3 regions of the Niveispirillum sp. BGYR6 genome follow, and region 2 is predicted to be linked to each of the others. Evidence: riboswitches for the same ligand, from Rfam matches in the RefSeq annotation. Region 2 holds a riboswitch; each other region holds the start of a gene.
The links. Region 2 has a riboswitch for cobalamin ahead of PCJ49_RS01305 (HupE/UreJ family protein). Riboswitches for the same ligand answer to the same signal wherever they lie in the genome.

Region 1 (4,426 bases), on a different contig from region 2:
TGGTTATAGCGGACGCCGGCCGCCAGCTTCAGATCGCTGGAGAGATCATCATTGCTGCGGATTTGCAGGATGCCGGCATGAACCTGTTCGGTTTTGCCAGCGATCAGCAGTACATCATCGCGGCCATGGAAATTCTGGAAATCATAGCCCAGCAGGTAATCCACGCCGCGATGCAGGGCCAGTTTCAGCACCCCGTTCACCCCGTAATCCCGATAGCCCCAATAGGTGCCGGGCGGGTTGATCACCACTGGCGGGCCGCCGGTCAGGCTGTTCTGGATATTGGCGTATTTCGTATCCCAATCATGGAAATAGCCTTTCAGGAAGAACTGGGCGATGCCGGTCGGCGTGTAATCCAGCCGCAGGCTGGCAATCTCCTCGTCCCGGTCATTGTAATTCAGCAAGGTGCGGGCCGGGGTGGCGAAATCCACCTTGGCGTCGGTATGCTGATAGGACAGTTCCAGCGACAGGTCTTCGGCCAGTTCCGTGCCATATTTCAGCCCGGCGGAGCGGACATCAAAGCCGCGGTCGCGCTGGGTGGCGCTGGGCTGCATCACCGTATAGGGGCGATAGCCCTCCGCCTTTTCCTTGGTGGCGTAAAGCACCAGCTTATGCGCATCAATGCGGCCCCGGACATAGCCATCCAGATGATAGGTGCCGCGCGTGTCAAAGCCGATATTGGCCTGCCCGTCCGGCGTGTCGCTGAAGCCGCGCGTCACCACATTGATGGCGCCGGCGGCGGCCTGGGTGCCGAAGAACAGGCTTTGCCCGCCCTTCAGCACCTCGATCCGTTCCACCATGCTGGCCGGCAGCGTGTCGGCCGGCGTGGTGGTGCCGTAAAGCCGGTTATTGATGCGCACCCCATCCACCAGCCACAGCACATCCTGGGTGCGCGACCCCTGCAGCGAGATATCGAGATAGGAGAAGGGGCCGGAATGCGGCATCAGGTAAAGGCCGGGGGTCAGCATCTGCAGGGCCTGGGAAACATCGCGGAAGCCCCCTTCCTTGATCTGCCGTTCGCCGATGATTTCAAGATCACTGCCATAGGCGGCCAGTTCCTGGGGCAGCGTTTCCTCCAGCGAACGGCCGGTGACGATGATTTCCTCGGTCGGCGCCATCTCCACGGTGGCAGCGGCGGGCAGGGTGGTGAGACCGGCCAGGGCCATCAGGGCCAGCCGGGATACCTGGTTATTTGTCATTGGTTCCCCACAATGCATGAGCGCGATCATTCAGTTGCCGTAACATTCGCTCCCGTCCGCGGGAGTTAATTACTGTTCCGAAACTGTTACAGATCGCGTTCCCGGCACTGTTTCGCCGCGCGGGTCCAAGCCCCGACGACAGCCCCGTCTGGCGACACTGCAACAGGGCAGGGGGCATCTCGCCGGCAGGCGAACAGGCGCGCGCCAGCGGTCGGACGCGCCTGTTGCCAGGCACCCGTCGGCACGTTCCGATGCGGCCCCCGCCGCTCGGTCGTCGCTCAAGACGAGAGTGAACCCGTGCCCCGGCCAACCCCTGAGCCAAAGCAGAGAGCGACACAGCGCCGGTCGGTCTCCTGGCTCGCGGGTCATCGCCTGACAGACACCTTCCCAGGCATGGCCCCTTTCAGGGGGTGCCCAGTGGCTGCGGGGTTGCGGCCCCGCCCGTCTGTCACGCTCGCCGCTTACAGTTACAGGGATAGCCGCAGATTTGGGTCAGATGACCCGCACTGTGTTCCCGGTACCGGCGTGTTGATGGTTGGTGGCATGAAAGGTTAAGCGCCACCGGCTTTAGGCATAACCGAATCAAAACGGGCCGGCAACGGCAGATTATGCCGCGCCGGCCCGTGATGGCGTGAGCCAAGGCGGATCGCGATCAAGCCGCCTGATCGGCCAAGCCTTCCGGCGTGAAGGGGCGCAGGTTGGCCAGGAACTGGCGGGCACAGGCCTGCCAGGAGAAGGTCAGCGCATGGTCGCGACACAGCGCGGGATCAATTTCCAGCGCCTTCAGGCAGGCGCGGCGCAGATCCGTATCCAGCACACCGGCCGGATGGCTGCCGATCACATCCAGCGGGCCGGGCACGGGGAAGGCCGCCACCGGCAGGCCGCTGGCCAGCGCCTCCAGCAGCACCAGCCCGAACGTGTCGGTGCGCGAGGGGAAGACGAAGGCATCGGCGGCGGCATAATGCCGGGCCAGCTCCTCACCATGCTTGGCGCCGACAAAGATGACGCCGGGATATTTGGCCTGCAGCTCCGCCCGCTGCGGCCCGTCGCCCACCACCACCTTGGAACCGGGCAGGTCCAGCGACAGGAACGCCTCAATATTCTTTTCCACCGCCACCCGGCCGACCGAGATGAAGACGGGGCGGGGCAGATGGTCGAACAGGCTCTTGTCGCGCGGGCGGAACAGCTCGGTATCCACCCCGCGCGACCATCGGCGAATATTGGTGAAGCCGCGCTGCACCAGATCAGCCTCAATGCTGGCGGTGGCCACCATCACCGAATGGGCTGGCGAATGGAACCGCCGCACAAAGGCATAGGAAAGGCGCAGCGGCACTGGCGCGCGATCCCGCACATATTCCGGGAAACGGGTGTGATAGGCGGTGGTAAAGGGCAGGCCGCGTTTCAGGCAGTAACGCCGGGCGGCGAAGCCCAGCGGCCCTTCGGTGGCGATATGGATGGCGTCGGGCTGGGCCGCCTCAATCATCTGCCGCACCCGCCGGCCGGGGGCCAGGGCGAGGCGGATTTCCGGATATGTCGGCATGGGGATGGTGCGGAACCGGTCGGGGGAGATCACCTCCACCCGATGGCCCAGCCGTTCCAGTTCGGCCCGCGTCGTCGTCAGGGTGCGCACGACGCCGTTGACCTGCGGATGCCAGGCATCCGTGACGATCAACAGCTTCACGCTGCCGCCTTCATCGCCGTGCGGGAGGCGACAATATCCGCCCAGCGCAGGATTTCCAGCCGCCCGTCCATGTGTTCCACCAGTGCGGTACATGATTCGACCCAGTCCCCATCATTCACATAGAGAACACCGTCCATGTCGCGCATTTCGGCATGGTGGATATGGCCGCAGATGACGCCATCCACCTGCCGCCGCCGCGCTTCGTCGGTCAGCGCGGTTTCGTAATCGCCAATGAATTCGACGGCCTTTTTGGTCTTGTGCTTCAGATAGGCTGACAGCGACCAGTAGGGGAAACCCAGCTTGCGGCGAACCTTGTTCACTGCCGTGTTCAGCCACAGCAGGAAGGTGTAGGCACTGTCGCCGACAAAGGCCAACCACTTGGCATAGCGCACCACGGCGTCGAACTGGTCGCCATGGATCACCAGATAGCGCTTGCCGTCGGCGGCCTCGTGGATGGTGTCTTCCAGGATGGTGACGCCGCCGAACTGCAGCCCGACAAATTCCCGGAAAGCCTCATCATGGTTGCCGGGCACCAGGATCACCTGGGTGCCCTTGCGGGCGCGGCGCAGCACCTTCTGCACCACGTCATTATGCGCCTGTGGCCAGTACCAGCTTTTCTTCAGCCGCCAGCCATCGACGATATCGCCGACCAGATAGAGACGATCCGACTCGGTATGTTTCAGGAAATCCAGCAGCATTTCCGCCTGGCACCCGCGGGTGCCCAGGTGAATGTCGGAAAGCCAGATCGTCCGGTAACGCTTGACGTCTTCGTCGCCCAGCATGACTGCCCCCATGGCCGGTCAACCCCAATCCCCCACCCCGATAAACCGTCTCATCCACATATTGTTATTGTCATGGCTTAAGACTATCTATCGACAGCTTGCTGGTTCTATATCGGCACTCCGGGCGATTGACCACCATATGAGCGGTGAAGAACCTCATGTTATTCAAATCTTCTTCGGACAGTCATGATGAATACATGATCCATTCATCCGATCGTCATAATGGGGCGGCTTTGCCTGTTTCTGCGCCAGGACGTCGATTGTTGGTCATCTTCAATCCCACGGCGGGGCGACGGCGGCCGGGCTATCTGGACCGTGCCCTGGCCGCTGCGCGGGGGGCGGGGGCGGGAATCGAGCTGTCGGCGACGACGGCCGCCGGCGATGCGGAGCGCATGGCGGCGGCGGCCGTGCGCTCCGGTGGTTTTGACGTCATTGTGGCGGCGGGTGGTGATGGCACCATCAACGAGGTGATCAACGGTATGGTTGGGGCGGCGCTGGTGGCCGGACTGTCCTTACCGGCCCTGGGGATTGTGCCGCTGGGCACGGCCAATGTGCTGGCGCATGAACTGGGCATGGCGGCCGAGGCGGGGATGGTGGGGCGCTGGCTGGCCACCGCGTCGGCCCGGCCCATCCGGTTGGGCCGGGCCAATGGCCGGCTGTTCGTGCAGATGGCCGGGGTGGGCATGGATGCGCGTGTGGTGGCCGGTATCGATCCGGTGGTGAAGCGCCGGCTGGGCAAGGGCGCCTATGCGCTGGGCTCCCTGCGG
Region 2 (4,426 bases):
GGCGGCGCAATTCTCATCATCCAGCGCGCTGGTCGGCTCGTCCGCCAGCAGCAGGGCCGGGCGGTTTACCAGGGCGCGGGCCACCGCCACCCGCTGGCGTTCCCCCTGCGACAGGTCGGACGGGCGGGCCTTGGCCCGGTCCCCCAGCCCGACGCGGGAGAGCAGTTCCTTGATCACCGCCTCATCCACCGCATGACCGGCCAGCGTCTGGGCCAGCCGCAGATTGTCGGCGATGGTCACCGCCTCGATCAAATGAAGTTGCTGGAAAACGATGCCGATATGCTGGGCCCGTAACCGATCCAGCCCCGCGGGGCCCAACTGGCGCATATCCTGGCCCAGCAGCTTGAAACTGCCCGCCATCACCGGCAACAGCCCCGCCAGCAGGTTCAGCAGCGTGGTCTTGCCGCTGCCGCTGGGGCCCAGCAGCAGACCATGCTGCCCCTTGGCCAGATGCAGCGCCGGAACAGACAGGATATCCCGCCCGCCAATGGAATGGCGCAGATTGTCAATTTCGATCAGGGCATCGGCCATGGCCACCGCTCTCCCGCCTTGCCGTGGGTAAACTCGCTTCGATTTATACATTATAACATAACAAAACAATGCGACAGAAAAGGCCGGGCGCTATGGGAGCGGCCCGGCCTTGAGTGACATATCCGTTCACCCCTTCCCCGTCATCCCGGCGCAAGCCGGGACCCAGGGGCAACGCGCCCCACCTTTCAGCCGGATCAATCAACAGGCGTTGACGTCGATCTTGTGGCCCTAGGTCCCGGCTTTCGCCGGGATGACGGGGAGGAAGCGCTGACACACAAAATACTGGAACAGTTTTTCAAACCTGCGTCGCCAGCACCGCCAGCCCGACCAGGGCCACCAAACCGCCCGCCAAACGCGGGAACAGGCCGGCGATCCAGGCGCGGTTGCGCAGGGCCAGCGCCGCCCCCACGGCAATGAGGGACTGAATCACCGCGAGACCCAGCAGATATGACGCAATCGGCGTCGCCTCCGCACCATAGATCGACTCGCCATAGGCATAGCCATGGAACAGGCCGGCAAAGGCGAACAAGGCGGCCCAGAATGCGACCGGCAGCTTGCGCCCGCTGGCAATCACACTGCCGGCCGTCAGCACCGACAGCGCCACCAGCAGTTCGGATGCCGGCAGGTTGACACCCGCCACATGCAGCCCCACGCCAATGCAGGAGATCGCAACGAACAGCACCGGCAGCAGCAGCGGCAGGCCGGCGGCGGCCACGGCCAGACCGGCGGCCAGGGTGAAGGCCAGATGGTCCAGCCCGATCACCGGATGGCCCAGGCCGGACAGCAGCCCCTGCATGAAGGTGGCCGGCAGCTTGCCATCCATCATGTGATGGGCATGGGCCGGCAGCGTGGCGATCAGGCTGGCCGCCAGGGCGGCACCGCAGCCAGCGGTGCAGCGGAATTGAAACGACATACTTCCTCCTCTTACGTCCTCCCTCCGAGGACGGTTGCGGCTATGGTTCCAGCGGCAGGTCTCCTGGCTTGCGGCTGATGGCGCGTCAGGTCCGCCTTCCCGGTTTTCAAGCATGAAAACCAGTGGCCTGAATGGACCGAACGCTCGCCGCACACAGTTGCGGGGGCAGCCGCGGCTTGTAACCGGATGGGGTCCGGCCGACCGCGTTCCCTTTTCATGCCGGTATTGAATCCGGCAACCGTTGGAATGCGCCGCCACTATGGGGCCAAGCCGGGATGATTGACAAGCGCCTCTGCCATCCGGTCTATTGCCAATTGCGCCGGTCGTCGGCCGGGCCTGTGCAACCCGGTCGGCGTTAAAAGGGAACACGGACCTGATGTTTTGCCCAATCCGATAAGCGGGACGGGCACATCGGCGACCGTGGCTGCCCCCGCAACTGTGTGTGGCGAGCCTGTTTCATCCAGGCCACTGGTTCTTTACCGGAACCGGGAAGGCGGAACAGGTGATGACCCATGAGCCAGGAGACCTGCCGCGCGTCAGGGACGGTTTCGGGCGGGGTGCCCCGGTGCCGGTCGGCCAGCTTTCTGCCTGCGCCGATGGAGCCGCCTTGATCGCGGTGCTTCCCTGTCCGGCATCCCTGGAAAGAACGGCCGGATACGGGGAAGATGACCGACCAGATGATGATTGCAGCAGATGCCGGGCCGGTTCGGCCCGTGGTGTCCGTCTGCCGTTCCTGCCGGGGGCCTGATGCGCCGCCGGACTTGGCCCCCGACCAACGACCGGGGGCCGTGCTGGCGCGCGGCCTGTGCGACAGCCAGCCCAATGACGTGGCGGTGCAGGTGGTGGATTGCCTGGGCAACTGCAACCGTGGCCCGTCGGCCGCGCTGCAATGTGCCGGGCGCTGGCAATATCTGTTCGGGGAGATTGACCCGGCCAGCGGCCCCGCCGACCTGCTGGCCGCCGCCCGGCTGCTGGCGGAATCGCAGGATGGGTTGCTGCCCTGGCGCACCCGTCCGCCCGCCCTGAAAAAGGGGCTGATCGCCCGCCTGCCCGCCTTCCCCGCCCCCATCGCTGCCGGTTGAAAGTCCAAAACCATGAGCAATCTCAACAAGGTGCCCTGCACCATCATCACCGGCTTTCTGGGTGCCGGCAAAACCACCCTGGTGCGCCACCTGCTGGGCAATGCCGGCGGGCGGCGGCTGGCGGTGATCGTCAATGAATTCGGCGATGTCGGCGTGGATGGTGCGCTGTTGAAGGGCTGTGGGGATGAGACCTGCCCGGATGAAAATATCGTCGAACTGGCCAATGGCTGCCTGTGCTGCACCGTGGCCGATGATTTTGCGCCCACGCTGGATGTGCTGCTGTCCCGCCAGCCGGCGGTCGAGCATATCCTGATTGAAACCAGCGGTCTGGCCCTGCCCAAACCGCTGGTGCAGGCCTTCAACTGGCCGGCGATCAAGGGCAGGGTGACGGTGGATGCCGTGGTGGCCGTGGTGGATGGTGCTGCCCTGGCCGATGGTCAGGTGGCCGGCGATCTGGCCGCCCTGGAAAGCCAGCGCGCCGCCGACCCGGCGCTGGACCATGACAACCCGCTGGAAGAGGTGTTTGGCGACCAGATTGCCTGTGCCGATCTGGTGGTGCTGACCAAGGATGATTTGCTGGACGCGGCGGGCCAGGCCCGCGCCCGTGCCGCCGTGGAACGCGCCCTGCCGCGCGGTGTCGGCATCATCCCTGCCGTGGAAGGAAGGGTTTCGCCTGACCTGCTGCTGGGCCTGGGGCTGGCGACGGAGCAGGATATCGAAAACCGCCGCACCCATCATGACGCGGAAGAAGACCATGATCATGATGATTTCGACAGCGTGGTCGTGCCCGTGCCGCCGCTGGCCGATGCCGCCGCTCTGACCGCCCGGATTGAGGCGCTGGCCCGTGACCATGGCATTCTGCGGGTGAAGGGCCATGTCGCCGTGGCCGGCAAGCCGATGCGGCTGGCCGTGCAGGCGGTGGGGGGCCGGGTGAACCAATATTATGACCGGCTGTGGGAGAAGTTTGAGGAACGGCAGGGCAAACTGGTCGCCATCGGGCTGCACGGGTTTGACCGCGCTGCCGTGGCCGCCCTTCTGGCCGGCTGATCCACCATGCATCTTCTGGCCACCAGCAGCGCCCTTCTGGATGAGCAATCGGCAGCCGTCGATATTGCCCAGCCGGTGGCCGACGTGCTGGTGGCCAGTTTTTCCGACAGCGACCTGCAATCACTGGGGGCGGCCCATGCCGCCGCTAGTGTGGGCTGGGGCCTGGGGCTGGTCAATCTGCGCGTGCTGGCGCACCCGATGTCAGTGGATTTGTGGCTGGACCGCACGGCCCGCCATGCCAAACTGATCGTGGTGCGGGTGCTGGGCGGGCTGGACTGGTGGCGCTATGGTGCTGAAAGTCTGGCCCAGCGCTGCCAGCGCCATGGCATCCAACTGGCCCTGCTGCCGGGGGAGGATCGGGACGATCCACGGCTGGCGGACCTGTCCACCCTGCCCGGCCCCGCTTTGTCCCGCCTGCTGGCCCTGTTCCGCGCCGGTGGCATGGCCAATGCCGACGGGTTGGTGCGGGGGATGGGCAGCCTGCTGGATGGCGGGAAGGATATTCCCGCTGCCGTGGCCGCCCCGCTGGTTGCCCCCTATGCCATGGCCGGCGACGGGTCGGCGGGGCGGGTGGTGGTATTGCTCTACCGCTCCCAGGTGCTGGCTGGGGATACCGCCCCGGCGGATATGCTGATCGAAAGGCTGGCGGGGGCGGGGGTGGCGGTCCATGCCTTCCACCTGCCAGGGCTGAAGGTGCCGGGGGTGGCCGACGCCCTGGCCGCCCACAACATTGGCCCGGTCGATCTGGTATTGACGCTGACGGCGTTTGGCGGTGGCGGCGACCTGCCCTTTGGCGATGCGCCCTTGTTACATCTGGTCAATGCCACCACCCTGCGTGATGCCTGGGCGGCAT
Region 3 (4,426 bases), on a different contig from region 2:
AGCCGGGCCTTCGCCGCCCCAGGGGCTGGCATGGGGCAGGCGGCCCAGGGTCACCACCCGATCCACGCGCAGCGGCCAATGGCAGGCGGCCCCCTGTTCCAGATAGCCGATGCGCCGGGCCCGGTCGGCCCTTGGCACGGCGGCCAGGGGCGTGCCATCCAGGCTGACCTGGCCGCCGGATGGCTCCAACAGCCCGGCCAGCACCGACAGCAGGGTGGATTTGCCGGCCCCGTTGGGGCCGATCAGGCCGACACATTGGCCGGCGGTAACGGCGAAATCCACCCCGGCCAGCACCGGACGGGGACCGCGTGACAGATGGATCTGGGTGGCTTCCAGCCGGCTCATCGCACATCCGCCCTTGTCCGCAGCCGCCATCCGAGACAGGGCCGCCCGCTGCATCAGAAGCGCACCTGCACGCCGCCATAGGCCGAGCGGCCGGGCGCACGATAGTTCAGCACTTCCTGATAATCCGCATCCAGCACATTATCGATGCGGCCGAACAGGCTGACCTGCTCCCAGGCCTGCCAGCGCACGGTGGCATCCAGCACGGTGGAACTGTCCAGCGTGGCGCTGCGGGCGGATGCCGTATCCAGCTGTTTGCCGGTATAGCGCAGGGCCGTGCCCAGCATCAGCGCATCGGTGACGTTCCAGTCAATGCTGGCATTGACGGTATGGTGCGGCCGGCGCGGCAGATCCCGACCGGTCACCCGGTCGGTGGCATCCAGATAGGTATAGTTGGCGGACAGCAGCAGGCTTTCCACCGGACGGGCCTGGAAGGTCAGTTCCACCCCTTGCGTCCGTGCCTTGGCGACATTCACATAGGCCGAGGTAAAGCCGATGAGATTGTCATACAGGTTGCGGAACAGGCTGGCCCCTAGCGTCACCTTGCCATCCAGCAAGGGCTGTTCAATGCCGGCATCCATGCCCTTGGCTTCCTCCGGCCGCAGCTTGGCATTGCCATAGCTGGGCTCGTAAAGCTGATAGAGCGTCGGTGCCTTGTGGGCCGTGCCATAAGACGCGCGCAGGATGGTGCCGCTCTGCGGTACCTGATAGGCGCCGGTCAGCCGGTAGGTTGCCTTGGAGCCAAAGGCGTCGTGATCATCCACCCGGCCGCCGGCGGTGACGGTCAGGTTATCCAGCAGTTCGGCCTGATATTGCAGGAAGGCCGATTTGGTGGTCACCTTGTCATCGATGCCGGGTTCCAGACCGAAGGCGGTGGTATTGGTGGTCTTGGCGGTTTCGCTATCCACCGACAGGCCGAAGGTGGCGACATCGCGGCCCAGATGCAGGTTGCCCTGGTAATCCAGCGCCTCCCGCCGGCTGTCGAAGGTGGATTTCATGTACCAGCCCGTCGGCTCGTCGAAATCACGCTGGGTGCTGGCGATGGAGGCGGCAAAATTGTTGGTGAAGCGGCCATCCAACAGGGAGAGGTCGGCGGCAGCGCGGCCCTGCCACATTTCCTTTTCCTGGGAGGCGGCACCATCGGCGCCGAACGGATCGTAATCGCTATCCAGCCAGGACCAGCCGCCGCTGACATCGAAGCGCAGCACCTCATTGGCCTGCACCGCCAGCTTGCCGCTGACGGCGCGGGCATCGCTGCCATCCTTCTCCGGCCCGATAAAGGTGCGCGAGAAGCCATCGGTATGCAGGTTGGAGGCGTTCAGCGCATAGGAAGTGCCGTTGCTGGCCCCGCTGATCCCTGCCTGCTGGCGGAAGGTGCCATAGGAACCGGCCTCCGCCAGCGCCGTGACGCGGGGGGCACCACTGCCCTGGCGGGTGATGATATTGATGACGCCGCCCATGGCGTCATTGCCATAAAGCGCGCTCTGCGGGCCTTTCAGCACCTCGATCTTCTCGATATCGCCGGTCAGCAGGCTGTTGAAATCGAATTCGTTGCCGGTGCTGGCAGCATCGTTCACCTCCACCCCGTCCACCAGCACCTTCACCATGCCGGATTCCGACCCGCGCAGCCGCACGGTGGAGGTGGCCCCAAAGCCGCCATTGCGGGAGATGGAGACGCCGGGCAGCCGCTTCAGCAGGTCCAGGGCCTGCACCTGCTGGCGGCGATCAATCTCCGCCCGGTCAATGACATCGACAGAAGCGCCGACGCGGGAAGCCTCTGTGGGCAGACGGTTGGCGCTGACGACCAGTTCCGCCAGCTCCGTGGTGGGGGCCGATTGAGCCGCCGCCGGCAGGGTGGCAAGACCAGCCAGCAACAGCGGGCCGAAAAGGGAAAGAGAGGGACGCGACATTTCTGGTTTCACTCCGCTTCGCAAAAACCTGGGTCCGGCGGAGCCTGAACCGGCGCGAAGCGGGGAACAGGAGCCTAAGCCCCGGAAAACCGCCCCAGCCGGCCCGTCAGGACCGCCGAAGCGCCAACGCGAAACGGAAAACCGTCCCACCGGGGCACCCCGCCCAATGGCCGCGCGACGCATTGCCGATGGCAGGTCTCCTGGCTTGCGGGTCGTCGCTTCCGCCCGGCCTTCCCAGTTTCCCAGTGGCCATGATGGGCATCGCTCGCCGCTTACAGTTGCGGGGGCAGCCGCGGCTCCAGGCTGTGACCAGCCCTTGCCCGCGTTCCCTTTTCACCCCCTGTTACGGGGGAACCATCGATAAGGCCGTCATACGCCGGTCATGCTTGGCAATCAAGCCACCGCACCGCCGCGCATGGCAAGGCGGCGACCGACGCATCCTATCCAAAAGATAAAACGCACACGTTGCATTGGGGCTGGTCTCTCCATGCAAAGACCGTCACAATCGGCTGACATATTGCAATGCGGAACAATCCAACACCCCGTTTCTCCCACCTTGTGCGCAGGAGACGAAATGGTGATGCTCACATTGCTCAAGTCATCCCTGAAAGCGCGCCTGGTCGTTTCAGGCATCGCTGTCTGCCTGTTGCTGGGGGCCAGCCTGATCGGTGTCACAGGATATTTGACCTACCAGGACACCAAACACCGGGTGGAAGAGACGGTACAGGAAAACAGCCAACAGTATGGGCTGATTGCCGCCGACATCATCAATCAAGCACTGCACAATGCCAATTTGATCAATGGCTTCGTGGAAGGGGCGCTGGATTCGGCCCGCCCGTCGCGGGAGATGTTGTCGGCCCAGGCCATGGGGATGGTGAATGCCAATCCGGGCATTGTCGGCGTCACAATCGCCTTTGAGCCCGACGGGCTGGATGGCAATGATGCCGGCCAGCTGGGCACACCGGGCGCCGATGCCAAGGGGCGCTTCGTGCCCTATTTCTTCCGCAAGAGCGGTGGGGGTGTGGGCATTGATGTGCTGGTGATGACGCTGGAGGCCGGGATCAAGGAATGGTACCTGGACCCGCTGGAACAGAACCGCACCCTGCTGACCGCCCCCTATATCTATCCGGTGGAAGGCAAGGATGTGCTGATGGTGACGGCCAGCGTGCCGATCCGGCGCCAGGGCAAGGCGGTGGGTATCACCACCACCGATCTGGCACTGACCGCCTTGCAAAAGCAGTTCGCCAGCTTTCGGCCGATGGGCGTGGGTGATGTGCGGCTGATCGCCCATAACAACCATTGGGTGGTGCATCCGGCGGCCGACAAGCTGAACGCCAAGGTGGAGACGCCGGGCCTCGCCCCGCTTCTGGCGGAAGCGGCCGGCAACGGCCGACCGGCCACGGCCCGGCTGACCCTGGACGGGGTGGACCGTATCGCGGTGGCCCTGCCCATCCGTTTTGCCGGTGCCGCCGAACAGTGGAGCGTGCTGGTGACGGTACCCACCGCCGTGGTGACCCAGGCGGTATGGGACAATGTGCTGCCGATGGTGTTGACCGGGCTGGTGCTGGTGGGATTGGCGGCGGCAGCCTTCGCCTGGCTGGGCCACGGACTGGCCACCCCTATCCTGAACCTGACCCAATCCATGGGCCGCATGGCCAAGGGTGATCTGGGATCAGAAATCCCCTGCCAGGGCAATGGTGACGAAATCGGCCAGATGGCCAAGGCATTGCGGGGTTTCCGGGATGGGTTGGCAGAGGCCGAGCGCCTGCGGGAAGCCGCCACCCGACGGGAAGAGGAAATGGCTGAACGTCAGCGCAGCGACCGGCTGGCCCTGGCCGACCAGTTCGAACGGGAGGTGGGCGCCCTGCTGCGACAGGTGAATGAAGCTGCCGGCCAGTTGGTCGACCAATCCAACCTGATGTCCAGCGATTGCAACGCCACCCAGCACAGTGCCGCGCTGGGGGCCGCCGCCGTGATGGAAGCCGCCTCCAACGTGCAGACGGTGGCGGCGGCGGCAGAAGAACTGCGCGCCTCCATCGCTGAAATCGGCAATCAGGTGCAGATGTCGGCCGGCGTGGCCGCGCGGGCCGCCGACGAAGCGGGTGCCGCCACCGAGACGGTGGACGCCCTGAACCAGAGCGCCGACCGCATCGGTGCCGTGGTCGGGCTGATTT

Region 1: linked by a shared signal. The riboswitch ahead of PCJ49_RS07645 (TonB-dependent receptor) and the one ahead of PCJ49_RS01305 (HupE/UreJ family protein) in region 2 are both predicted to bind cobalamin.
Region 3: linked by a shared signal. The riboswitch ahead of PCJ49_RS14350 (TonB-dependent receptor) and the one ahead of PCJ49_RS01305 (HupE/UreJ family protein) in region 2 are both predicted to bind cobalamin.

What each region holds. Positions count from the first base shown of each region.
Region 1 covers NZ_JANLNL010000002.1:780,599-785,024, reverse strand. Annotated here, with positions in the region: gene PCJ49_RS07645 (TonB-dependent receptor) at 1-1,196, opposite strand, end outside; cobalamin riboswitch at 1,522-1,777, opposite strand; gene PCJ49_RS07640 (glycosyltransferase family 1 protein) at 1,849-2,877, opposite strand; gene PCJ49_RS07635 (UDP-2,3-diacylglucosamine diphosphatase) at 2,874-3,659, opposite strand; gene PCJ49_RS07630 (YegS/Rv2252/BmrU family lipid kinase) at 3,923-4,426, shown strand, end outside.
Region 2 covers NZ_JANLNL010000001.1:305,248-309,673, reverse strand. Annotated here, with positions in the region: gene PCJ49_RS01310 (ATP-binding cassette domain-containing protein) at 1-531, opposite strand, end outside; gene PCJ49_RS01305 (HupE/UreJ family protein) at 827-1,444, opposite strand; cobalamin riboswitch at 1,480-1,702, opposite strand; cobalamin riboswitch at 1,748-1,993, shown strand; gene PCJ49_RS01300 (DUF1636 domain-containing protein) at 2,110-2,526, shown strand; gene cobW (cobalamin biosynthesis protein CobW) at 2,539-3,573, shown strand; gene cobN (cobaltochelatase subunit CobN) at 3,580-4,426, shown strand, end outside.
Region 3 covers NZ_JANLNL010000006.1:76,841-81,266, reverse strand. Annotated here, with positions in the region: gene PCJ49_RS14355 (ABC transporter ATP-binding protein) at 1-345, opposite strand, end outside; gene PCJ49_RS14350 (TonB-dependent receptor) at 399-2,252, opposite strand; cobalamin riboswitch at 2,425-2,626, opposite strand; gene PCJ49_RS14345 (methyl-accepting chemotaxis protein) at 2,833-4,426, shown strand, end outside.